DNA from 3 places in the Sedimenticola selenatireducens genome. Region 2 is predicted to be linked to each of the others. Evidence: predicted binding sites of a transcription regulator. Region 2 holds the regulator's gene; each other region holds the start of a gene.
The links. The regulator FNR, encoded in region 2, switches genes on or off when oxygen is low (the NO sensors DNR and NnrR bind a similar motif). The targets are predictions, from matches to a motif close to TTGATNTANATCAA.
Positions count from the first base shown of each region.

Region 1: ACHZBF_RS13260 (cytochrome c oxidase subunit 3 family protein) is a predicted target of FNR. The motif match lies at 5,712-5,725, and genes of this name have one in related genera.
Region 3: ACHZBF_RS13125 (type IV pili methyl-accepting chemotaxis transducer N-terminal domain-containing protein) is a predicted target of FNR. The motif match lies at 1,281-1,294, and genes of this name have one in related genera.

Region 1 covers NZ_CAXXYC010000004.1:447,972-455,800, forward strand. Annotated here, with positions in the region: gene ACHZBF_RS13240 (HPP family protein) at 66-848, shown strand; gene ACHZBF_RS13245 (TusE/DsrC/DsvC family sulfur relay protein) at 856-1,248, shown strand; gene ggt (gamma-glutamyltransferase) at 1,801-3,675, shown strand; gene ACHZBF_RS13255 (extracellular catalytic domain type 1 short-chain-length polyhydroxyalkanoate depolymerase) at 3,845-4,978, opposite strand; gene ACHZBF_RS13260 (cytochrome c oxidase subunit 3 family protein) at 5,762-6,370, shown strand; gene ACHZBF_RS13265 (cytochrome C oxidase subunit IV family protein) at 6,373-6,654, shown strand; gene ACHZBF_RS13270 (sulfite exporter TauE/SafE family protein) at 6,805-7,518, opposite strand; gene ACHZBF_RS13275 (aldo/keto reductase) at 7,741-7,829, opposite strand, start outside.
Region 2 covers NZ_CAXXYC010000003.1:199,374-207,202, forward strand. Annotated here, with positions in the region: gene ACHZBF_RS04565 (lytic transglycosylase) at 1-640, opposite strand, end outside; gene ACHZBF_RS04570 (class I SAM-dependent methyltransferase) at 904-1,692, shown strand; gene rnhA (ribonuclease HI) at 1,693-2,133, shown strand; gene dnaQ (DNA polymerase III subunit epsilon) at 2,130-2,885, shown strand; gene fnr (fumarate/nitrate reduction transcriptional regulator Fnr) at 2,878-3,636, opposite strand; gene ACHZBF_RS04590 (CTP synthase) at 4,000-5,649, shown strand; gene kdsA (3-deoxy-8-phosphooctulonate synthase) at 5,646-6,479, shown strand; gene eno (phosphopyruvate hydratase) at 6,550-7,827, shown strand.
Region 3 covers NZ_CAXXYC010000004.1:416,892-424,720, reverse strand. Annotated here, with positions in the region: gene ACHZBF_RS13130 (nitrous oxide reductase accessory protein NosL) at 1-284, shown strand, start outside; gene ACHZBF_RS13125 (type IV pili methyl-accepting chemotaxis transducer N-terminal domain-containing protein) at 440-1,231, opposite strand; gene ACHZBF_RS13120 (hypothetical protein) at 1,363-2,256, opposite strand; gene glyA (serine hydroxymethyltransferase) at 2,438-3,691, shown strand; gene nrdR (transcriptional regulator NrdR) at 3,744-4,259, shown strand; gene ribD (bifunctional diaminohydroxyphosphoribosylaminopyrimidine deaminase/5-amino-6-(5-phosphoribosylamino)uracil reductase RibD) at 4,234-5,382, shown strand; gene ACHZBF_RS13100 (riboflavin synthase) at 5,387-6,052, shown strand; gene ribBA (bifunctional 3,4-dihydroxy-2-butanone-4-phosphate synthase/GTP cyclohydrolase II) at 6,322-7,434, shown strand; gene ribH (6,7-dimethyl-8-ribityllumazine synthase) at 7,501-7,829, shown strand, end outside.

The DNA.
Region 1 (7,829 bases), on a different contig from region 2:
ATTCGTTTGTTGAATAAAGTTTGCCTCCTTATACTGATTCAAAATCAGACGTTGACGGAAGTAGTATGAAGAGACGTTGGTCATTGATGTTGTTGGCAGTAATCAGAACCGCATCAGGGCGCATGCCCTCCCTGGGTCTATCCCGGATACTGGGTTATCTGTCTGATAACGACGCCCATCCCACCAGCCATGCCGAAAAATGGATCTCCGCGGGCGGCGGCCTGGTGAGTGTCTTTATGATCCTGTTGATCAGTCAGCAGGTGCTGGATATGCACGGCACCACACTGGTGGTCGCATCCATGAGCGCCAGTGCGGTGTTGCTGTTTGCCGTACCCCATGGCGCCCTGTCCCAACCCTGGGCGGTACTCGGTGGACATATCGTTTCCGCACTCATCGGGGTGACCGCGGCACGCTGGATTGAATCGCCGGTCGTGGCATCCGCCATCGCCGTATCGCTGTCGATTGTGGCCATGCACTATTTCAACTGCCTGCACCCGCCGGGAGGCGCCACCGCCCTGGTAGCGGTCCTTGGGGGTAGCGCCGTGCAGGAGATGGGTTACGGTTATGCCGTGACTCCCGTGCTGGCCAATGCACTGATCCTGCTCTCCATTGCGATGATTTTTAACTACCCCTTTGTCTGGCGTCGCTATCCCCAAGCCCGGCAAAGCGTAGCGCCCGCCGAGAAATGCATGATCGCCCACAGCGACTTGGTCTATGCACTGACCGAAATAGACTCATTTATCGATGTCAGCGAAGAGGATCTGCTACGGATTTATGGCCTGGCATTGGGCCATCACCGGATACCACAAACCGAAGGGCAGATACTGCCCCTGAAAAGTACAGCGTGAGGTTAACATGAACATGCCAACCAACAAGCAGGCAATGCAGACCAACCCCTTTGCCATCCGTATCGACTATGTCGACACCGGTGACCGCCTGATCGCCACCGATCAGGAGGGGTACATACAGGACATGGACGAGTGGTCGGAGGCATTCACCGTGGCACTGGCGGCGAAGGAGAACCTGACCCTGACCGACGAGCACTGGGCGGTGATCCACTACATCCGCGACTACTATCAGCAGCACCGGGTACAGGCGCAGGTGCGGGACATGATCAAGCACTTCCGCAAGGTGTGGGGTAAGGAGCGGGCCAACACCCGTTATCTGCATGACATCTTCCCGATGGGGGGACCGCAGAAACAGGGCAACCGCCTGGCCGGTATTCGCAAGACCAAGGGCGAACACTGATCGTAATCAGCGCTGCGAAACCGTTGTGACTCGGCCGGTTCGCGTCGCCCGGATCAATCGCCGCAAATGAATACCGACTTATAATCGGCTTTCATCGAACCGCTTGCCGAAAGCCGCCCGGCGGCCGCCTGCCCCGGGTTTGCTGCTGGACAGTCAAACGCTTGCAAGGCCGTCGTTAGTAGTCCCACTGGAAATAACGCGGCCACGCCAGCGTGCGCGGGGCCGGGAACGGGTTAACCAGGCTCCGCAAAATACCCTAAAAAAAACCATGTAGTATTTCCAATCATTGCCATCTACTGTTTCCGGTAGCGCCAACGCATGTGTGCACTTGCGGGACCTCTCGATTCAGTCGCCCCAAAATGCCTCATCACGCCTTGTTGAGTGCTGACCCCAATACATCCATTGCCTGCAGTCGACTAGAGATTGTTAGTATCGCTGTGATTTAGATTGATCCTTACTCTTCACGGTAAAAGGGTTGCTGTAGTACCTGTGGTAATCACACACATAACGATTCCCCAGCAAGGCAAACAGCTATATGGAGCTAGAAAGATCATGGACATCAACAACTACCTGCATAAATTGATTACCGGCATTCTCACCAACTGTAAGAAACCCCTGCTGTTTATCATTTCTCTCCTCCTGGTTTCAGTCTCGGCGCCGAGCTGGAGTGATGACGACTCCCTGGGTGTGCCAGGAGTGCGCGGGGGTGTAGTCACCACCAGCGAACCCAATGCGGCGCAGGTCGGCGCCGAGATCCTGCGCCAGGGGGGCAATGCCATCGATGCCGCGGCAGCCGTGCAATTCGCGCTGAATGTGGTTGAACCCCAGTCTTCCGGCATCGGGGGCGGCGGCTTCATGCTGATCTACCTGGCCAAGGAGAAAAAAACCCTCAGCATCGATTCCCGGGAGAAGGCGCCCGCAGCAGCAACCGCAGATATGTTCGTACCCTTCGTCAGCAGCGGTGGCTTCAGCGTCGCCTCTACCAGCGGTATTGCAGTCGGGGTACCGGGTACCCTGAAGGGGGTGGAACTGGCGCTGAAAAAGTGGGGCACCATGACCCTGTCGGAGACGCTCGAGCCGGCCATCGCAATGGCGGAGGAAGGATTTCGGGTGGGACCGCGTCTGGCGGAGAGCACCGAAAGCAGCCGGCTGCAGAACGAGCCCGGCAATCCCGCCTATGATGAGGCGCGGCAGATCTTTCGCCCCGGCGATGCCCCGTTGGTGGAGGGGCAACTGCTGGTGCAACCGGATCTGGCACATACCCTGCAGCTGATTGCCGACCAGGGTACGGATGTCTTTTATTCAGGCGAGATCGCTAGCGCCATAGTCGCGGCCCAGAAAGCCACGCGCGACAGCCGGCCTGAAGGTGAAGGACGGATGACGCTGAATGACCTGGCCAATTACCAGGCCGTGATCAGGGAGCCGGTGTCGGGTGAGTATCGCGGTTACACCATCAAATCGATGGGGCCACCCTCTTCCGGTGCCCTCACCGTGCTGCAGATCCTGAAACTGGTCGAGCGCTTCCCTATCGGTGACGAGACGGAGGGCTTTGGTTTCGGCACCACCCGCACTCTGAATGTGATGATCGAGGCGATGCGCCTCGCCTTTGCCGATCGTGCCGTATGGATGGGTGATGAGGACTTTGTTGATGTACCCAAGACCGGTCTGCTGGACGACGACTACATCGCCCTGCGCAGTGCCCTGATCAGTCCAGACGCCCGCCAGGCAAATGTACTGCCGGACGATCCGCGTCCCTTCGACGTGGCGATGACAGCGGGCAAACAGAAACTGGCCGCGTTAACCCCGGCGCTCGACAAGGGGGTGAATACCACCCACTTCAGTATTGTCGACCGCCACGGCAACATGGTCTCCTACACCACCACGGTCGAATCGGCCTGGGGTACCGGGCTGATGGTGCCGGGTTACGGTTTTCTGCTCAACAATGAGCTGACCGATTTCAATTTCATACCCGCCTTCAATGCGGATCCAGGCAGTTTCAATCCAGGTGCCAACGATGTAGCGCCGAACAAGCGACCACGCTCCAGCATGTCGCCGAGCATGGTGTTCAGGGGCAAGAAACCGCTCGCCGCGTACGGATCCCCGGGTGGCTCCACTATCATCGACTCCGTGGTGAATGTCAGCATGAACCTGATCGACCACCGTATGGATATTCAGGAGGCCGTGGATGCGCCCAGAATCGCTCAGACAAGCGCGAATGGAACCGTGGGTCGCGAGATCGGTTTCTCCGAGCAGGTCATGGAGCAACTGGGCACCCTCGGACATAGCGTGCGTGATCCGGCAGAGATCGGATCGGTCCAGGCGGTGATTATCGACCGGGAGGGCAAGACGCAATATGGCGCAGCCGACCGGCGCCGGGTCGGCGGTATCGTCAGCCTCAATAGAGATGAGGTGGAGCGCAGAAAGTAAAACGTATCCTGGGTGTTCAGCGACCCGGGCAAGTCCGGTCATTCGGGAGTTCAACAGGCAACCGGGGCGGAGCCGGTGAGCCTGTTTCCCGAATACCGCTTATAACAGCGCGAGGCAATCATCGGGTGCCGATGCAAAAACCGCGGCGAAGATAACCCGTGCCACCCCGTCAGACGGCGGCCGCAACCGATGAGGGCTCGGCCGCTGAAGAGCCGACCGTGGTGGCCGGTAACGGCGGCTGGCGCTGAAAGAAATCCCAGATCCAGCGCGACACATCCGGCGCCTCCGGGTAGCTGTAGGAACCGGGATTGCCGCCGTACCAGCCGTGCCCCCTGCCCTCAATAAACAGCGTCTCCACCAAGCCATTCTGAGAAGCACGGCCGTAGCAGCTGTGGACCCAGGGCGCCCCAAGGGTGATCCCGCTGGTGCGTGTCTGGGGCCGCTCGGTATCGACACCGAAACAGCGTCCCCAACTGTCGCGCAGGTTGTGGGCCGCACGGATATTCACCGTCTCATCCGCATCGGAGTGAACAACCATCAGGGGCACGGCATGGGCACCGGGGCGCAGCGCCTGCTGCATGGCGTCAGCCACCACATCAACCGGCTTGAACCGGCCACCAAAACCCCACAGGTTCACGGCGCGTGCGGTCTCGCCGTAAGGCACCCCCGCCACCACGGCACCCGAGGCAATCCGGTCGGCATGCGCCACCAGCAACGCTGCCGCCATCGCGGCGCCGGAGGAGAGCCCGGTAACATGAATGCGCCGCCGGTCGATGCGGAATTTCGCAGCCACCTCGTTAATGATCTGCCAGAGGTCTTCCACCTCGCCAGCACCGGCCTCTATCTCATGTCGCTGCCACCATCCCCAGCAGTTACGGGTGCGCAGGCCAGCGTAACTGGTGACGAATGGATAAACCACGACGAAGCCCTCCTGATCAGCGATGGCGTCGAAGCCGCTGATCTGGCGGATATCCTGTTCATCCTGACGGCAGCCATGCAGCACCATCACCAGTGGCAATTCCTGGCCGCGGCCATATTGGGGCGGCAGGTGCAGCGCGTAGCGACGCCGACGGGAACGGGCATAGTCACGCCGCGCAAAGTAACGAACCAGATCCTGACTGGCGGCGGCGACCGCCAGCCGGTGCGCCACAGGCTGACTGCCGGCATCACGCGGTGATGCACCGAACCAGCGCCGCAACGCGGTACAACCCGGGCAGGGCATAACCAGTCGGGACAGGCGTTGACTCACCTTGCCTAAAGCCGCCCGGTACGCATCGGCAATCTGGCGGCGCAGTCTGGTCAAACGGGAATTTTCAGGGGGTTGGCTCACTCGGCTTCTCGACTGGCTGGCAACGGTTACATCCGGGGTATTTGCTGCATCGCAGCAAATACAGGCCTGACTGTAACACAAACAGACAAGCGGGTATTGGAAACCAGGTCCCGCTTTGGGGTAAGCCCGGTCGTATCCGTTACTGGTGAGGGGTTCCAGCGATGCTCGGTTAATTCTTATTTTGGTCGCGGCTGCCTATATTTTCCCTACTCAAATTCATTATCGATGGTTCTTGTGCAGGTATGGAGACCGAAGAGGGTGACGCTCACCACCGCCAAAATCATTCGGAATTTTCCGCTTCATGCCCTGCCCGAGTGAATCTACCGCATGGGATTTAGACCCTTTTAGATATTTAATGTCCGGGTCATTCCTTATCCCTGTTAGATATTTAATCGCGCGTTACCAATCGAATAGACCTTATCGAGGACTGAATACCGGTATTGGCCGCAAAAACACCCGTGCGCACCGTTGTGTTGTCTTGTTCGGGGCTTGGCAAAAACAGCCAGAGCTGTCATCTGGTTCACAGCCATGCAGGCTGTTGTATTGATCCGTGATACCGCAAACGCCAATCCTGTACAACCAGCGATAAAACAGGATATGGTCACTGCCAGGGCTAAAACGGTTGTTACATATTGCGCTTTAGCGAATCCATTTCACATTGAGTGAGTAACCCGGCCCGTCGGGATTAACCCGGCACCTCCACGGGTTGACCTTTGTCATATATCTTCAATACAGCCTTCATGAATAATGGGCACCATGAATACACCCTGTACAGAACCACTTGCCATACCGATAGATGCCGACATTGATACCGAGCGGGTACCGGGAAACAGCGGCATCTGGGTCGGCATTTTTTGTGTACTGGTCGAATTTCTGATGCTGTTCATTGTTTACTTCGTTGCCAAGGCGCATCATCCGGAAGCCTTCCAGGGAGGCCCGGACAAATTGGCCACCGTGGCCGGGGTAACAATCACCATGCTGCTGCTGACCAGTGGCTACTGCATGGTCAAGGCCGTCGCTGCGGTTCGCCAGGATGCCTCCAGCAGGGCCTTTCGCTGGATCCTGCTGGCGATACTGCTCGGCTGCGGATATCCGCTGGTGAAATTCTTTGAGATCCGCTGGAATATCGCACACGGCGTCGACGGCCAGGCCGGTATTTTCTACACGGTCTATTACTACCTCACCTTGACCCACCTGGTACACGTGTTCTGGGGCTTGCTTGGGCTCAGCTGGATTGCCATACGCACGAATCGTGGCATCTACTCGTCAGAGGAGTACAGCGGGCTGGAAGCGGCAGCGGTTTACTGGCACACCACCGATGTCATCTGGCTGGTGATCTTCCCCTTTTTCTACGTGCTGAGGTGAACATGGGGCATGCCGAAAAAATATGGCTGCTGTTGATAGGGCTCACACTCGCCGGAGCCTGGTTTGCCGAAACGGGACACCCCGGCTGGCCGCTGACGCTGCTGGTTGCCGGCCTGATTGCGTTCAAGGGACGCATGGTGATCGACCAATACATGGAGATGTCCCGCGCCAACGCACATATCCGCCACGTGCTTTACGCCTTTGTCTCCGTCATTCCCCTGCTGGTCATTATCAGCCATGGCTGGGGCGATCTGATCAGGCGGTTGACGACGCTGAACGGATAAACATGCTTTTACCGGAAAAGCTGGCGGCGGTGGTTGTATGCCTTTAAGCGCAGCCGGTTACCTGCCATGCGGGCTTAACGGCTGCACCTATCCAACCCTCTTGTTGCGATGCCTGCAATCCCCGCCAAGGTCGAATATGGCCTAGGAGAACTACAGGACAGTATTGTAGATCATTCTGACCGCCAGTATTGTCAGCAACAGCTTGAGTACGATTCTGAAGTGCCTGTCCGGCACCCGTCTTCGCATATGGGTCCCAATATATGAGCCCGCAATAACTGCAACCGCCATTCCGAGACACAGCGCCCAATACTGAAAAAAAGAAAACCCCAGAAACATGAACATGGAAATCTTTATGGCGTGTGTAATGGTCATGAATAAAGCCGACGTCACCACCAGTTGATCCTTTTCGACCTGCTTTCTGATCAGGGTGGAGTGTCCCATCGGCCCGGTTGCACCAACCAGCATACCCAACGCCGTCTGCAGGAATCCGATAGTGAAAAACTCACCCTTCAGCTTTTTGCCGATGTCTATTCCAGATCCCCACACGTTGAACAGAATAAAGGCCGCAATAAACAGGGGTATGTAATCCAGGTTAATTTGTACAGCCAGTTGTGCAGCCAATATGCCGCCAAGCAGCGATCCCATAAAAAACGACAAGCCGTATTCCCAACGGATGGATTTGAAATCAAATGCCGCCCGGCTGAAATTCGAGGCAAGTTGAGCAACCGAATGCACGGGTATGATCGCCACTGGCGGAACCAGTCCCGGCATGCACGCGATTAAAATAAGCCCGCCGCCCAAGCCCAGTACGGCCGTACCCATCGAGGTAAAAAATGATATTAAGATGAGTACCAGTTCATTCACGGTGACAATATTTTCTAAGGCAGGAAAAATATTTTTTTAGCGACAGACATGGCACCCTGAACCCGATTATCTCGATGCACCTAGGTCATGACTGTAACCGTATCGTTGATATCGACTATGATCCTCTATTCGGTTCCTCTCACGAATCGAGGCATGGCTAGTCTCCTCGCGCATCCGTATTCATCGTTGTCGGTAGCACTGCGGCTGTGCATCAGATGCCATTTAAAATTCCTCGGTATCTATTTCCATTTGCGTTGCAGCGTTGTAACGGGCACCTGCAACCGTGGATTGATTTATAAGCCGGTCCAACC
Region 2 (7,829 bases):
GTGCCAACTGCCAGTCGCCGTCAAATTGGCTCGCCAGTTGGCTTAGATAGTCAAAAGCCGCCCGGGTGGCGGCCACCACATCCCGGCGACCGTCGTACCACCAGTTCTGTTCCAGCCCGAAATGTTTGCCGGTGGAGGGGATGAACTGCCACAGTCCGGCGGCGCGTCCTGGGGAGTAGGCAAAGGGCCGGAAACCGCTCTCGACAATCGGCAACAGGGCCAGCTCGCTGGGGATTCCCCGTTGTTCAGCCTCATCGAGAATAAAATAAAGATAGGGAGCTGCCCTCTCCTGTACCCTGTCCAGGTAATCGTTGTTGGAGGCAAACCAGCGGATCTGGCTGTCAATGCGCGGATGATCCGGAATCTCCAGGCCGAAACCGGCACGCAGCCGGTCCATCAGCCCGGTCTGGGGCACGGGTGCTGACTCGAGCTCAAGCTCGACCTCGACCTCAAGCGGCTTCAGGGCAACGGACTCCAGTTCAGGCTGCCGGGCCGGCGCCGGCGCCAGTTCGGTCATCGTAACAGAGTCTGCGTGAACCGCCGCCTTGATCAATTCCGGCTCGGCTCCGTTATTGGTGGTATTGCATCCGCTCAGCGCCAGGGCGGTGAGGATGGTCAGGGTCAGATATCTTATCGGCATGAAACAATCCACGGCTGTCTGGCGTTAGCGTAAACTAGCCGGGATCATACGCAAATCACCTGTTTTTTTCCAGGAAACAGGTCATGTTACGGGGATGAATAGTCGCAGGCGATCTTTCCATGATGGGGATTGTCTGTCTAGACGGTGGACCGCCATGCCAGTGGTGGCAATAGCATCCACATGGGGCAAGCCAGATCGATGGCGGGAATCTCCGGCCGGAATGGGTTAAAGTTTGAATCCTTGCACAATAACCGCACTTGCTGATGAAGAGACTATTTAACCGGATCACCACTCCTCCTTCGACGGAGGCCCTGCGGGCCTGGTTCAGTACCACACCAGGGCGGGAGTTGCTCGCCATGGAGCAAGCGAGTCTGGAGTGCCTACTGGCTGAATGTTTCGGTTATTATCTGCTGCAGGTGGGCTGTCTGGGATTGCAGTTGGACCCACTCAGGATGAGCCGGATCAAGTCCCAGGTCGTGCTGGTGCCGAAAGGGGAGGACGCTTTCGGCAATCAATGCGTGGTTGGGGATCCGCAGCATCTGCCGGTTGCCTCGGACAGTATCGATACCGTCCTGCTGCCCCACACGCTGGATTTTTCCAGAAATCCCCATCAGTTGCTGCGCGAGGTGGAGCGGGTGTTGATTCCCGAAGGGCATGTGATCATTGTCGGTTTTAACCCCTGGAGTCTATGGGGGATCTGGCGGCTGCTGCGTATGCGCGGCAAGCAGGTCCCCTGGTGTGGGCATTTTATCTCTGCCTGGCGGGTTCATGACTGGCTCTCTCTGCTCGGATTTGAAATCAAGGCGGAACAGGGGGTGATGTTTCGTCCGCCATTGCGCCACGAGCGGATGATGCAGCGGCTGGGTTTTTTAGAACGCATCGGCGGGCGTTTCTGGTCACCGATGTCGGGTGCCTATGTGATACTTGCGGTCAAGCGGGTCTCCCGGCTGACCCCGATCAAGCCGGCCTGGAAGCTGCGTCCCCGACGCATCAGGGGTAGCATGGCCGAGCCCACGGCGAATAACATCAGACACACCAGGAGTAGTGAATAAGTGGTTGAGCGGGTGGAAATATTTACCGATGGTGCCTGTAAAGGGAATCCCGGTCCGGGCGGCTGGGGTGCCGTGATGCGCTATAAGGGCAAGGAGCGGCAGCTCTATGGCGGAGAGCAGCAAACCACCAATAACCGGATGGAACTGATGGCCGTGATCAGTGCCCTGGAGGCACTGACTCGCCCAACCAGTGTGCGGGTGACGACTGATTCAAAATATGTGCAGAACGGCATAACCGACTGGATCGGCAACTGGAAACGGAACGGCTGGAAAACCGCCGCCAAAAAACCGGTCAAGAACAGCGACCTCTGGCTACGACTGGATCAGTTGGTGGCGACCCATGATGTGCACTGGTCCTGGGTCAAGGGGCATAGCGGTCACCCGGAAAATGAACTGGCGGACCGGCTGGCCAACAAGGGTGTGGAGGAGTTGGGGTTATGAGTACACGGCAGATTGTACTGGATACGGAAACCACCGGTCTGGAACCGAGCCAGGGGCATCGGATTATCGAGATTGGTTGCGTGGAAATGGTGGACCGGCGCTTGACCGGGAACAACTTCCACCAGTACCTGCAGCCCGACCGGGAGATCGATCAGGCGGCGATCGAGGTGCATGGAATCACCAATGAGTTTCTCGCGGACAAGCCCCGGTTTGCAGATCTGGTGGATGATTTTGTCACCTATGTTCATGGGGCGGAACTGATTATTCACAATGCGCCGTTCGATATGGGGTTTCTCAATCACGAGCTGAGACTGTTACCGGGCGAGCATCCGTCACTGGATACCATCTGCAGTGTGGTGGATACCCTGGTCATGGCGAAAAAGATGCACCCTGGGCAGCGCAACAGCCTGGATGCCTTGTGCAAACGCTACGACATCAACAACAGCCACCGGGAACTGCACGGTGCACTGCTTGATGCGGAGATTCTGGCCGACGTTTATCTGATGATGACCGGAGGGCAGGGGGCACTGTCACTGGATGCGGGTAGTGGTGAAAATGAGTCCAGTAGTGAGCGGATTCAGCGTCTGGACCCGGCACGACCCCGGTTGAAAGTGGTCCAGGCCAGCGTTGACGAGCTGGCCTCGCATGGACAGCGACTGGAGCTGATTGAGAAGAGTGCTGGTGGAGGCTGTCTGTGGCGGCGCCTGGAACATGCAGAAATGGCTGGTACCGCAAGGGACGAGGTCAAGTGACCTGCTGCTCACGTACGCCGGCCTGGTCGCCGCGTTGAATCTGTTTCAGCCGCTCAATATCGACCAGTTGAACATGTTTTCGCTCCACTTTCAGCAGGCCATCGTCCTGGAAGCGGGTAAACAGGCGGCTGACGGTCTCTACCGCAAGGCCGAGGTAGTTGCCGATTTCATGGCGGGACATGCTGAGGTAGAAGTCAGAGGGAGAAAAACCGCGCCGCTGGAAACGTCCGGACAGACTCAATAGGAAGGAAGCCAGTCGCTCTTCGGCATTGCGCTTGCCCAGTAGGGTCAGCATATCCTCATCATGGCCAATCTCCCGACTCAGCAGCCGGTACATCTGGTGCTGCAGACTGGGTATGGTGCTGCTCAGCTCTTCGAGTAGGGTGAAGGGGATTTCGCAAACTGCGGTGGTCTCCAGGATTTTGGCTGAGCAGTGGTGAATGCCAGTCTCAATTGCATCCAGACCGATCATTTCACCCGGTAAGTGGAAGCCCAGAACCTGCTCGCTGCCGTCTTCACCCGGATCAAAAGTCTTGACCGTTCCGGTTTTGACCACATAGATGCATTGAAATTTATCGCCCTGGCGAAACAGGTGATCGCCACGGTGCAGCGGTCTGTTGCGCTTGACTATGGCGTCAAGCAGATCCACATCTTCCGGGGTGAGGCCCATCGGGAGGCACAGGGAAGTAAGACTACAGTTCCTGCAGGCAACCTTGATGTTGTCAAAAGAGATAACCTTGTGTTCGCTCACGGCGCAACCTTACTTCTCCATAGGAGCTGACATTTTGCAGATTGCTTTGCTCTGGATCAAGTTACTTTTCATCTTGTCTCAATCCGCTGTCTCGGATCGGGCGTGAGGAGCGGGTGATTTCTACCCGATATCCAGCGGTTTCGGCGAACCGAATCAGTGGCTTGAATGGATGTCATGCTGTCGGGGGTTATTGCCGCAAACGGTGTGTGCCTCGTTTTGGTGCGCAGATACCGTGATCTCCTTGCGAGCCGGTTCTCAGGGAGAATTATTTACCGGCCTTTTGATTGAGGCTGCAGCCGCTTTCGCGTACTATTAAACCCCGTCCTGAATGATTTTTTTCCTCCACCACAAGACATAGAGTCTATGACCAAATTCGTATTTATCACGGGCGGTGTAGTTTCCTCGCTGGGCAAGGGTATTGCCTCAGCTTCGTTGGCCGCACTGCTGGAGGCGCGCGGCCTTAAAGTCACAATGATCAAGCTGGATCCCTATATCAACGTGGATCCGGGCACCATGAGTCCCTTCCAGCACGGGGAGGTGTTTGTTACCGAGGATGGCGCCGAAACCGACCTTGATCTCGGCCATTATGAACGTTTTATTCGTGCCACCATGGGCCGCAACAACAATTTCACTACCGGCCAGATTTACGAAAGCGTTATCCGCAAGGAGCGCCGTGGCGATTACCTGGGCGGCACCGTGCAGGTCATTCCTCACATCACCAACGAAATGAAGGACAGTATCCGGCTGGGTGCGGGCGACGCCGATATCGCCCTGGTGGAGATCGGCGGTACCGTGGGTGATATAGAATCCCTGCCATTTCTTGAGTCGATTCGCCAGATGGGTGTCGAACTCGGCAAGCAGAATGCCCTGTTTCTGCACCTGACCCTGGTTCCCTATATCCACACATCCGGCGAGATCAAGACCAAACCGACCCAGCACTCGGTCAAGGAGCTGCGCTCCATCGGTATCCAGCCGGATCTGTTGCTGTGTCGCTGCGAGAGTGCGCTTCCGGACGCCGAACGCAAGAAGATCGCCCTGTTTACCAATGTTCCGGAAGAGGCGGTCATCACCGGAGTCGATGCGGATAATATCTATCGGATTCCGCTGTTGCTGCATGAGCAGAAGATGGATGAGATCGTGGTGCGACAGTTCGGACTTAATGTTCCGGCGGCAGATCTGTCCGAGTGGCGGGCGGTCATTGATGGCCTGGAGAATACCGACGGCAGCGTTACGGTAGCGATGGTTGGCAAGTACATGAACCTGACCGAGGCCTATAAGTCCCTTTCCGAGGCCTTGATTCATGCCGGTATTCATACCCACACCAAGATCAATATCAAATATATCGACTCCGAACAGGTGGAAAAAGAGGGTACTGACTGCCTCAAGGGAGTTGACGCAATTCTGGTTCCGGGTGGGTTCGGAGAGCGGGGTGTCGAGGGTAAGATTGCCACTGTGCGTTATGCCCGGGAGCAGCGTATTCCCTATCTGGGCATCTGCCTCGGCATGCAGGTGGCGGTGATCGAGTACGCACGTCACGTGGCCGGCATGGCGGATGCACACAGTACAGAGTTCAATCGGGAAACCCCCTATCCGGTCATCGCACTGATCACCGAGTGGCTCAATGCGGACGGCGAGCTGGAGGTGAGAAACGAGAACTCGGACCTCGGTGGCACCATGCGGCTGGGTGGGCAAGAGTGCCGGCTGGTTGAGGATGGTCTGACGCGTAAGCTGTATGCCAGCGATACCATCATCGAACGTCACCGCCACCGTTATGAATTTAATAATCAGTATCTGCAGGCACTGGAAAAGGCGGGTCTGAAAATCGCCGGGCGCTCAATGGATGGCCGGTTGGTCGAGATTGTCGAGATCAAAGAGCATCCCTGGTTTGTCGCCTGCCAGTTCCATCCGGAGTTTACCTCCACTCCAAGGGACGGGCATCCGTTGTTCACCGGTTTTATACAGGCGGCACGGAAGCATAAATATGAGATGAGCAGGGAGAGTGTACAGGCATGAAATTAGGTGAATTCGAGGCAGGCCTTGAACATCCGCTGTTTCTGATTGCGGGCCCCTGTGTGGTGGAGAGTGAGCAACTGGCGCTGGATACCGCCGGCGCACTGAAGGCTTTGACCGACAGGCTGGGCATCCCGTTTATCTACAAATCCTCCTTTGACAAGGCCAATCGCTCATCCGGGCAGAGCTATCGTGGTCCCGGGATTGAAGCGGGACTGAAGATTCTGGAAAAAGTGAAACGCGATATTGGCGTCTCCTTGCTGACCGATGTACACGAAGATACCCCGCTGAGCGAGGTGGCTTCGGTGGTGGATGTGTTGCAGACCCCCGCCTTCCTCTGCCGCCAGACCAATTTCATCAAGGCGGTCGCCAGCCAGGGCCTCCCGGTGAATCTGAAAAAGGGGCAGTTTCTCGCCCCCTGGGATATGAAACATGTAGTGGAGAAGGCGCGCAGCACCGGTAACCAGCAGATCATGGTGTGCGAACGCGGTGCCTCCTTCGGCTACAACAACCTGGTCTCCGATATGCGTTCGCTGGCGGTGATGCGGGAGTGTCAGGCCCCGGTGGTGTATGACGCCACTCATTCGGTGCAGTTGCCGGGTGGACAGGGTAACGCTTCGGGCGGACAGCGTGAGTTCGTACCGGTACTGGCGCGTGCCGCCGTGGCGGCAGGCATCTCCGGACTGTTCATGGAGACCCATCCGAATCCGGAGCAGGCCCTGAGTGATGGTCCCAACTCCTGGCCGCTGGACCGGATGGAAGCGCTGCTGGAAACCTTGATGGAGCTGGATCAGGCGGTCAAGCGACGCGGTTTTATCGAAGACACGCTATAGCTGTCCGTCCTCCCTCCGGCTCCAAGAAAAAACTTGAATATTATCTACATCCAATAAAACTGGAGTGAGCATGTCTGAGATTGTTGATGTTCGAGGTCGGGAAATCCTCGACTCCCGTGGCAACCCCACCGTAGAGGCGGATATCATCACCGCTGATGGCGCGATTGGCCGGGCAGTGGCGCCTTCTGGCGCATCCACCGGATCACGCGAGGCATTGGAGCTGCGTGACGGTGACAAACAGCGCTATCTGGGCAAGGGCGTGTTGAAGGCTGTTGCCAACATCACCGGCGAGTTGAAGCAGGCGTTATTGGGTTTTGATGTGCAGGACCAGGCTGGTCTGGACCGGAAGATCATCCAGCTGGACGGCACCGAGAACAAGGATCGACTGGGCGCAAACGCCCTGTTGGCCGTCTCCCTGGCGGCGGCCCATGCGGCTGCCCAGGAGAAGGCGCTGCCACTCTATCGATCCCTTTCTGATGGCCCATTCCGCATGCCGGTGCCGATGATGAACATCATCAATGGCGGTTCCCATGCCGATAACAGCGTGGATATCCAGGAGTTCATGATCCTGCCGGTGGGCGCCGGCTCGATCCGCGAAGCGGTCCGCTACGGTGCCGAGGTGTTCCACGCCTTGAAAGCGGTGTTGAAATCCCGTGGCCTAAACACCGCCGTGGGTGACGAGGGCGGCTTTGCCCCGGATCTGCCCTCCAATGTGGCAGCCATCGAAGTGATTCTGGAGGCGATCGAGAAGAGCGGTTTCAAGGTCGGAAGCGACATCTACCTGGGTCTGGACGTGGCCAGCTCTGAGTTCTACAAGGACGGGGTATATGACCTGGCCTCTGAAGGGCGCCAGTTCAACGCGGCCGAGTTTGTCGATTATCTCGCGGGTATCGTGGATCAATACCCCATTATTTCCGTCGAAGACGGCATGGATGAGAGCGATTGGGATGGCTGGAAGTTGCTGACCGAGAAACTGGGCAGCCGGGTACAACTGGTGGGTGACGATCTGTTCGTTACCAACACCAGGATCCTGTCCCGGGGTATTGAACAGGGTATCGCCAATTCCATTCTGATCAAGTTCAATCAGATCGGCACCCTGACCGAGACACTGGAAGCGATCAGGATGGCCAAGGATGCCGGGTATACCGCAGTGGTCTCACACCGTTCCGGTGAAACTGAGGACACCACCATTGCCGATCTGGTGGTCGCGGCAGATACCGGACAGATCAAGACCGGCTCCCTGAGCCGCACCGACCGGGTGGCGAAATACAACCAGTTGATGCGCATAGAAGACCAGTTGGGCAGTGATGCGGTCTATGCAGGTAGAGGGGCGTTTAACTGCCTCTGAAC
Region 3 (7,829 bases), on a different contig from region 2:
AATACTTGCGGGATCTGCCGCGCTGGGCGCCTGGACACCGCCACGAGGATATTCAGACGATTGCTGTCACCGAGTACTACACACTGACCCGCATCGATGCCCGGGAAGCCTGGTTTGTGATCGGCTCGGATGTACTGGGTCCGATGGGCCATGAGCTGATACCGTTGGAGACCCTTGAGGACGCCGAGGAGTTCATGCGGGATCACCAGGGGGTGCGGATTCTGCGCCAGGATGAAGTGACAACAGAACTGCTGGAGAAGCTCGACCAGGGCGTGTTCGAGTAGGGGGTAGTCAGGGGTGAAGTCTTAATCACCGAAGGAGCGGCTTCAGCCGCTCCTTCGGTCTGGGGGGCGATTTATTTCCACCTCAGAAAATTGTCATATCGCGCCAGATGGCGCCAGGGGTGGTGTCCGGTCTACGCGTAGCGGCGTCGAGGCGCCTATTTGGCCTGGGGCAGGGCGGCGTAGAGGCCGGTCACTTCGTTCATCTGTCCCAGTATCTTGTCCAGCATGCGCGCCACCAGTCCCGGTACGAACTCATCCTCGCCCATGCGGTTGCTCAGGTTATACAGGTCCCAGTTCTGCTTCACCTGACTGAGGATGGCGCTGATCTCCGGGGTGTTTTCATTGGCGTTGATCAGCTCCTGCAGTGCCGTATCGAACTCACTGGTGGCGGCCTTGTAGTCCTGCCGATAGAGTTCATCAGCAAATTTCCAGCTCATCAGCATATAGAGATTGCCCATGCGCTGGCTGAGCATGCGCTGGCGTCCGGCAATGTTCACCAGATGACCCTGGTTGGTTCCAGACTCATCGGCCAGAATCAGTACCACCTGGTGGGCCGCGGCCAGCAGGCGTTCCGCGTTGGCCCTCAGTTCCTCTGCCTTTTCCCTTTGCACCGGACCGGTGGCGATCTGCTTGACCGGAATCCAGAGTTTTTCCACCAGCGCAAGCCCGCGGGTGGCCTCGGGATTGGTGGTAAAATCTTTCAGCTGCTTAAGTTGCAGTTCGAACAGGTCGATGGATTCGCCAAGATGTTTTTTGGCCACCCGATAGCGCACGTCCTGCCCCATCTGCAGGTAGGATTTGACGATGCGCTGGCTCAGCATGCGTTGGCGTCCCGCCTTGTTGATGGCCTCGGCGAGGGTAATGTCCGAGGCGGCTTGGGCGGCCGGTAGCTGGCACAGCAGGATAAGCAGTCCGTACACAACGGCCTGTACGCTTTTTTTGATCATGAGGCTGACTCCCGATTTTACTTATGAATTAAAGTTATAACCTGCGTGCTTGAACAGAATCAAGGGACGGCCGTTCGCTGCGTCCCGGTAATTGGCTATTCTGCACAATATGTTTTCGTTTGGATGGCCGGTCAGTTGCCGTGCAGGGTAATGCTCCCGACAGCAAAATCCCCCGCCTGATTGCGGATCGCCAGTTGCTTGAACGGGTAGCGGAAAGAGTGATCGCGTACCTGAATCAACTCTTTCTCATCCAGCAACACCTCAATCCGTCCATTGGGGTCGCGACGCCACTCAATGGCGTGGGTCTGGCCGTCACCGATGTTATCCATCTCCATGCTTTCGATCACCCGGGTCCTGCCGTTGATTCGGCTTACCAGCTCCAGGGTCGAGCGCTCGCCCAGCATCAGGATCAACCGGTAGCCGGTGTCGCCCTGGCTTCCCTGATACAGTCCGAACTCAATCTGCCCGGTCTCTCGGGGCGGATTATGCGCAGAGATCTCCAGTTGTAACGCGAATACAGTGGGAATCTGCAACGGCAGTTGAATCTCGGCTGGCTCGTTACGTTTCTCCACCACCTCTTCGCCGGGTTGATCATTCTCCTTGCCGCGCAGCGCTTCCTGCAGCAGGGCGCCCAGCAACGCCTTTCCCAGGTCCTGTTTCTTTTCCTGGGGAGCCGGTTGGGCCGGTTCCTCCTGAGCTGCTTCACTGCGGGAGCGCAGCCCCAGCCGGCCATCTACCCAGAATTGTCCGGAGACGACATCCCAGCTGGGGTTCTGGTCATAATTGCCATCGGAAAAATCTTCCATCAGTAATTCGTTGCGCCAGGGCCAGTCGTGGCGGCTGATGAGATCTTCCAGGTCATTCAGTAGCCAGCGATCGGCCGCCCGCTGCTGGCGGGCCTTGTCGGTCAGCTCCCGGAGCTGGTCGACCAGGGCTTGCAGCTGTTCGTTATCGGAGTTCGCGGTGAACGCCGGAGTGGAGGCGAACAGCAGGGTCATGCAGGCAAAGGCAACAAGGATGCGCATTAGCGATTTTCTCCCTATTTCGTGAACCGTCATCTCCTTAGCGTCCGAAAACCCCTATCCATGAGCAGTTTTTTTGGAGCAAAGCGATTTTCCGCGTCAGCCGGGATTATATCAACTGGATGGCGACGCTATGACCGCAAGGTGTTAAAATACCCTATTTTTCCCGGCGGAGATGGCTGTCATGTTCAGTAAAGATATGCAGATCGGTGGTTATGATGATGAGCTCTGGGAGGCGATCCAGTCGGAGGAGGTCCGGCAGGAGGAGCATATTGAGCTGATTGCTTCGGAAAACTACACCAGCCCGCGGGTGATGCAGGCCCAGGGCAGCGTGCTGACCAACAAGTATGCCGAAGGCTATCCCGGCAAGCGCTACTACGGTGGCTGTGAGTATGTCGATATCGCCGAGCAGCTTGCGATCGACCGCGCCAAGGCGCTGTTCGGCGCCGATTATGCCAATGTCCAGCCGCACTCCGGCTCCCAGGCGAATGCGGCGGTCTACATGGCCCTCTGTCAGCCGGGCGACACCGTGCTGGGCATGAGCCTGGCCCACGGCGGTCATCTGACCCACGGTGCCAAGCCCAACTTCTCCGGCAAGCTCTACAACGCTATCCAGTACGGCCTCGATCCCGCCACCGGTGAGATCGATTATGCCGAGGTGGAACGTTTGGCCCGTGAGCACAAGCCGAAGATGATCGTGGCCGGTTTCTCGGCCTACTCCCGGGTAATCGACTGGCAGCGCTTCCGCGCTATCGCCGATGAAGTGGGCGCCTACTTTTTTGTCGACATGGCCCACGTGGCCGGACTGATCGCCGCCGGCCTCTACCCGAGCCCGGTGCAGATCGCCGATGTCACCACCACCACCACCCACAAGACCCTGCGCGGTCCGCGTGGTGGGCTGATCCTGGCCAAGGCCAACCCGGAGCTGGAAAAGAAGCTCAACTCGCTGGTCTTCCCTGGCACCCAGGGCGGACCGCTGATGCATGTGATTGCCGCCAAGGCGGTGGCCTTCAAGGAGGCGATGGAGCCCGAATTCAAGGCCTATCAGCAGCAGGTGATGACCAATGCCCAGGCCATGGCCAGTGTCTTCATCGAGCGTGGCTACGACGTGGTCTCCGGCGGCACCAATGACCATCTGTTCCTGGTCAGCTTCATTCAGGCGGGCCTTACCGGCAAGGATGTGGATGCCTGGCTGGGTGCGGCAAACATCACGGTCAACATGAACGCGGTGCCAAATGATCCCCAGTCGCCCTTTATCACCAGTGGTATCCGGGTTGGCACCCCCGCCCTGACCACTCGTGGCGTCGGGGAAGCCGAGGCGAAGGAGCTGGCGGGCTGGATGTGCGACGTGATCGATGCCCGGGGTGATCAGGCGGCCATCGACCGGGTCAAGGCCCTGGTGTTGGATCTCTGCAAGCGCCATCCGGTTTACAAGTAAGCATATTATCGGGGCCGGGTTAGATCCGGCCCCACTCTTCAGGCCCTAGATCATGCGATGCCCTTTCTGCGGTGCCCAGGATACCAAGGTGGTGGATTCCCGACTGTTCGGGGATGGGGATCAGGTGCGCCGGCGGCGTGAATGCGCCATCTGCAAGGAGCGTTTCACCACTTACGAGACGGCCGAGCTGACCCTGCCCCTGCTGATCAAGCAGGACGGCAGCCGGGTGCCGTTCGATGGTCGCAAGCTGGCCTCCGGTATGTCCCGAGCCTTGGAAAAACGCCCGGTCAGTGCCGAGCAGGTGGATGATGCCATCAGCCATATCCGCCGCAAGCTGCTGGCCCATGGTGAGCGGGAAGTGCCGTCGCGGCAGATCGGTGAGTGGGTCATGGAGGAGCTGCGGGCGCTGGACCAGGTGGCTTATGTGCGTTTCGCCTCGGTCTATCGCAGTTTTGAGGATGTGAACGCCTTCCGTGAAGAGATAGAACGGCTGGAGAAACAGTTGCCGCCGGATGTGCGTCGTCATCAGCTGGATCTGCTCAATGGCGATAAAGACGATGACGCCTGAGGATTTCAGTTTTATGGCCCGGGCGATCCGCCTGGCCGAACAGGGCATTTACACCACCCATCCCAATCCCCGCGTCGGCTGTGTGCTGGTGCGTGAGGGAGAAATTGTCGGTGAGGGCTTTCACCGTCGCGCCGGTGAACCTCATGCGGAACGCAACGCCCTGGCAGAGGCCGGGGAGCGGGCGCGCGGCGCCACCGCCTACGTGACCCTGGAACCCTGCTGCCATCATGGCAGGACACCACCCTGCAGCGATGGTCTGATTGAGGCCGGCGTGACGCGGGTGGTGGTGGCCATGACAGACCCCAATCCACGGGTAGCCGGCCAGGGGATTGCCCAGCTGGAGGCGGCCGGCATCCGGGTTGACCAAGGGGTGATGACGGATCAGGCGATGGCCCTGAATCCCGGTTTTATCGCGCGCATGAGTCGTGGCCGGCCCTTCGTGCGCTGCAAGCTGGCCATGAGCCTGGACGGGCGAACCGCCATGGCCAGTGGCGAGAGCAAATGGATTACCGGTGCTGAAGCACGGAAAGATGTGCAGCGGTTGCGTGCCCGCAGTGACGCCATTGTTACCGGCATCGGTACGGTGCTGGCGGACGATCCGTCTATGAATGTGCGGCTGGGTGTCGCCGAACTGCCGGGGGTGGAGTCCGCCGCCTACCTGCTGCAGCCGCTGCGGGTGGTGCTGGATCCCGATCTGCAGACATCGCCCTCCGCCCGGTTGCTGAGTCTGCCGGGAGAAACTCTGATTGTTACCGCCTCCGAAAACGAGAAGCGGCGACAGGCCTTGCTGGCGGTGGGTGCCGAGGTGATCCTGCTGCCGCGGCACGGTATCGGGATCGATCTGGATCTGCTGATGGAGAGACTGGCGCAGAGTGGTATCAATGAGGTGCTGATCGAGTCCGGCCCCACCCTGGCCGGGGCGGCGGTAGCGGCGGATGTGGTGGATGAGCTGGTTATCTATGCGGCACCGACCCTGATGGGCAGCGATGCCAGGGGGCTGCTCAACCTGCCGGCCCTGACTGAAATGAAAGACCGCATCGCGCTGGAGATACTGGATCTGCGCATGGTCGGTGCCGATCTGCGGATCCGGGCGCGACCAACACGCATTATTCAAGGTGGGTGACGAGATGTTCACAGGCATTATTCAGGCTGTCGGTACCCTTGCCGGCCGGGAACTGCGGGGCGGCGATCTGCGCCTGGCGATTCGCAGCAACAAGCTGCCGCTGGCGGATGTGCAGCTGGGCGACAGCATAGCAACCAACGGGGTCTGCCTGACGGTGATCGAGCTGACCGGCGACGGCTATGTGGCCGATGTGTCGCGCGAGACCCTGGCCCTCAGCACGCTGTCCGATCTGGCGGTGGGCAGTCGGGTCAATCTGGAGAAGGCGCTGACCCTGAGCACGCCGCTGGGCGGCCATCTGGTCAGCGGCCACGTGGATGGGATGGGGACCATCCTGGAGCGTCGCGAAGAGGCACGCTCCATCCGCTTTCTGGTGGAGGCCCCAAAGGCGCTGGCACGCTATATTGCCCACAAGGGGTCGATCTGCATTGACGGGGCCAGCCTGACGGTGAATGCGGTGGACGGCCACCGGTTCGATCTGAATATCGTTCCCCACACCCGGCAGGAGACCATCACGGCCGATTACCGCCCGGGCAGCCGGGTCAATCTGGAAGTGGATCTGCTGGCGCGCTATCTGGAGCGGCTGCTGCTGGGCGAGCAGGCGGCCGAACCGGCCAGAGCCGAATCGGGTGTCACTCTGGCGCTGCTGGCGGAGCGCGGATTCCTGCGCTGATCCCACAGGGCCAACCGCTGTGGTTGCCCTCAAGGTTTCGATCTTCGTAGGGTGGATAAGCCGGCAGGCGCATCCACCATTACCCTGGTGGATGCGCTATCGCTTATCCACCCTACGGTCCTGTACTTGACTCGGGGGTTCTGAAATCGGCTGATCGGGGCTGGCACGGGGGCCTGCCCCTACAACTGTTATTTAATCTCTTGGGTGTTTCCCCCGGCTTTGTTACACTTTTCTGCTATTTTTCGGTGCTTCGAGGCACGGTAGTGACTATGGCTTTTAATACGACAGAAGAAATAATCGAGGATCTCCGTCAGGGCCGGATGGTGATCATCATGGACGACGAGGATCGCGAGAACGAGGGTGATCTGCTGATGGCCGCCGAGGCGGTGACGCCCGAGGCGATCAACTTCATGGCCCGCTACGGGCGCGGACTGATCTGCCTGACCCTGACCAAGGAGCGCTGCCAGCAGTTGCGTCTGCCCCTGATGGTGGGAGTCAATGAATCCCAGCATGCCACCAACTTTACCGTCTCCATCGAGGCGGCCGAGGGCGTGACCACCGGTATCTCGGCGGCGGATCGCGCCACTACGGTGCTGGCGGCGGTCAAAGAGGATGCCATGCCCCAGGATCTGGTGCAGCCCGGCCACATCTTTCCGTTGATGGCGCAGCCCGGCGGTGTGCTGGTGCGGGCCGGGCATACCGAGGCCGGTTGCGACCTGGCCCGGCTGGCCGGCTTCAACCCGGCGGCGGCGATTGTCGAAATCCTCAATGAGGACGGCAGCATGGCACGCAGGCCCGACCTGGAGAAGTTCGCCCAGGAGCACAATCTGAAGATCGGTACCATTGCCGACCTGATTCACTACAGGGTCAGCAATGAGAAGACCATCGAGCGGGTCAGTGAGTGTACCCTGCCGACCGAGTATGGTGATTTTCGCCTGGTGGCCTATCAGGATTGCGTTGATCCGGAATTGCATCTGGCTCTGGTGATCGGCGACGTGGATACCAGCCAGCCGGTGCTGGTGCGGGTACATATGCAGAATACCCTGTGTGATCTGTTCTCCACCAATCATGCCGGTTGCAGCTGGCCGCTGCGTAATGCCATGAAGCAGATCGCCCAGGCGGGTTCGGGCATTATCGTGGTGCTGCGCAATCATGACACCACCCGGGACATGATCCAGCGCATGCGCGATTTCCAGTATCACGACAAGGACCAGAACGTGCCGGCCAGGGACCCCAAGCGTCACCTGCGTACCTACGGCATCGGTGCGCAGATCCTGTGTGATCTGGGTGTGCAGAAGATGCGCGTGCTGAGCGCGCCGAAGAGCCTGCACGCCATCTCCGGATTCGATCTGGAGATCGTCGAGTACGTGGCCTGTGAATAAGAGCCCTGCCGCCCTGTTAAATTATTCAATCGGGAAGCTTCCCGCAAACTAAGGTTGTATGAAAAGATGGCTATTAAAACCATAGAGGGTTCACTGACGGTACAGAGCGCACGCTTCTGCCTGGTGGTGGCGCGATTCAACAGTTTTGTCGTTGAGAGTCTGCTGGATGGGGCGATTGATGCCCTCAAACGCCATGGCGCCAGTGATGCCGATATCACCATCGTGCGGGTGCCCGGTGCGTTCGAGATGCCGCTGGTGCTGGAGAAACTGGCGGCCAAGGGCGGCTATGACGCCATTGTCGCGCTGGGTGCGGTGATTCGTGGTGGCACGCCGCACTTTGATTTTGTCGCCGGCGAGTGTGTCAAGGGCATGGCCCAGGTGACCCTCAAGCATCA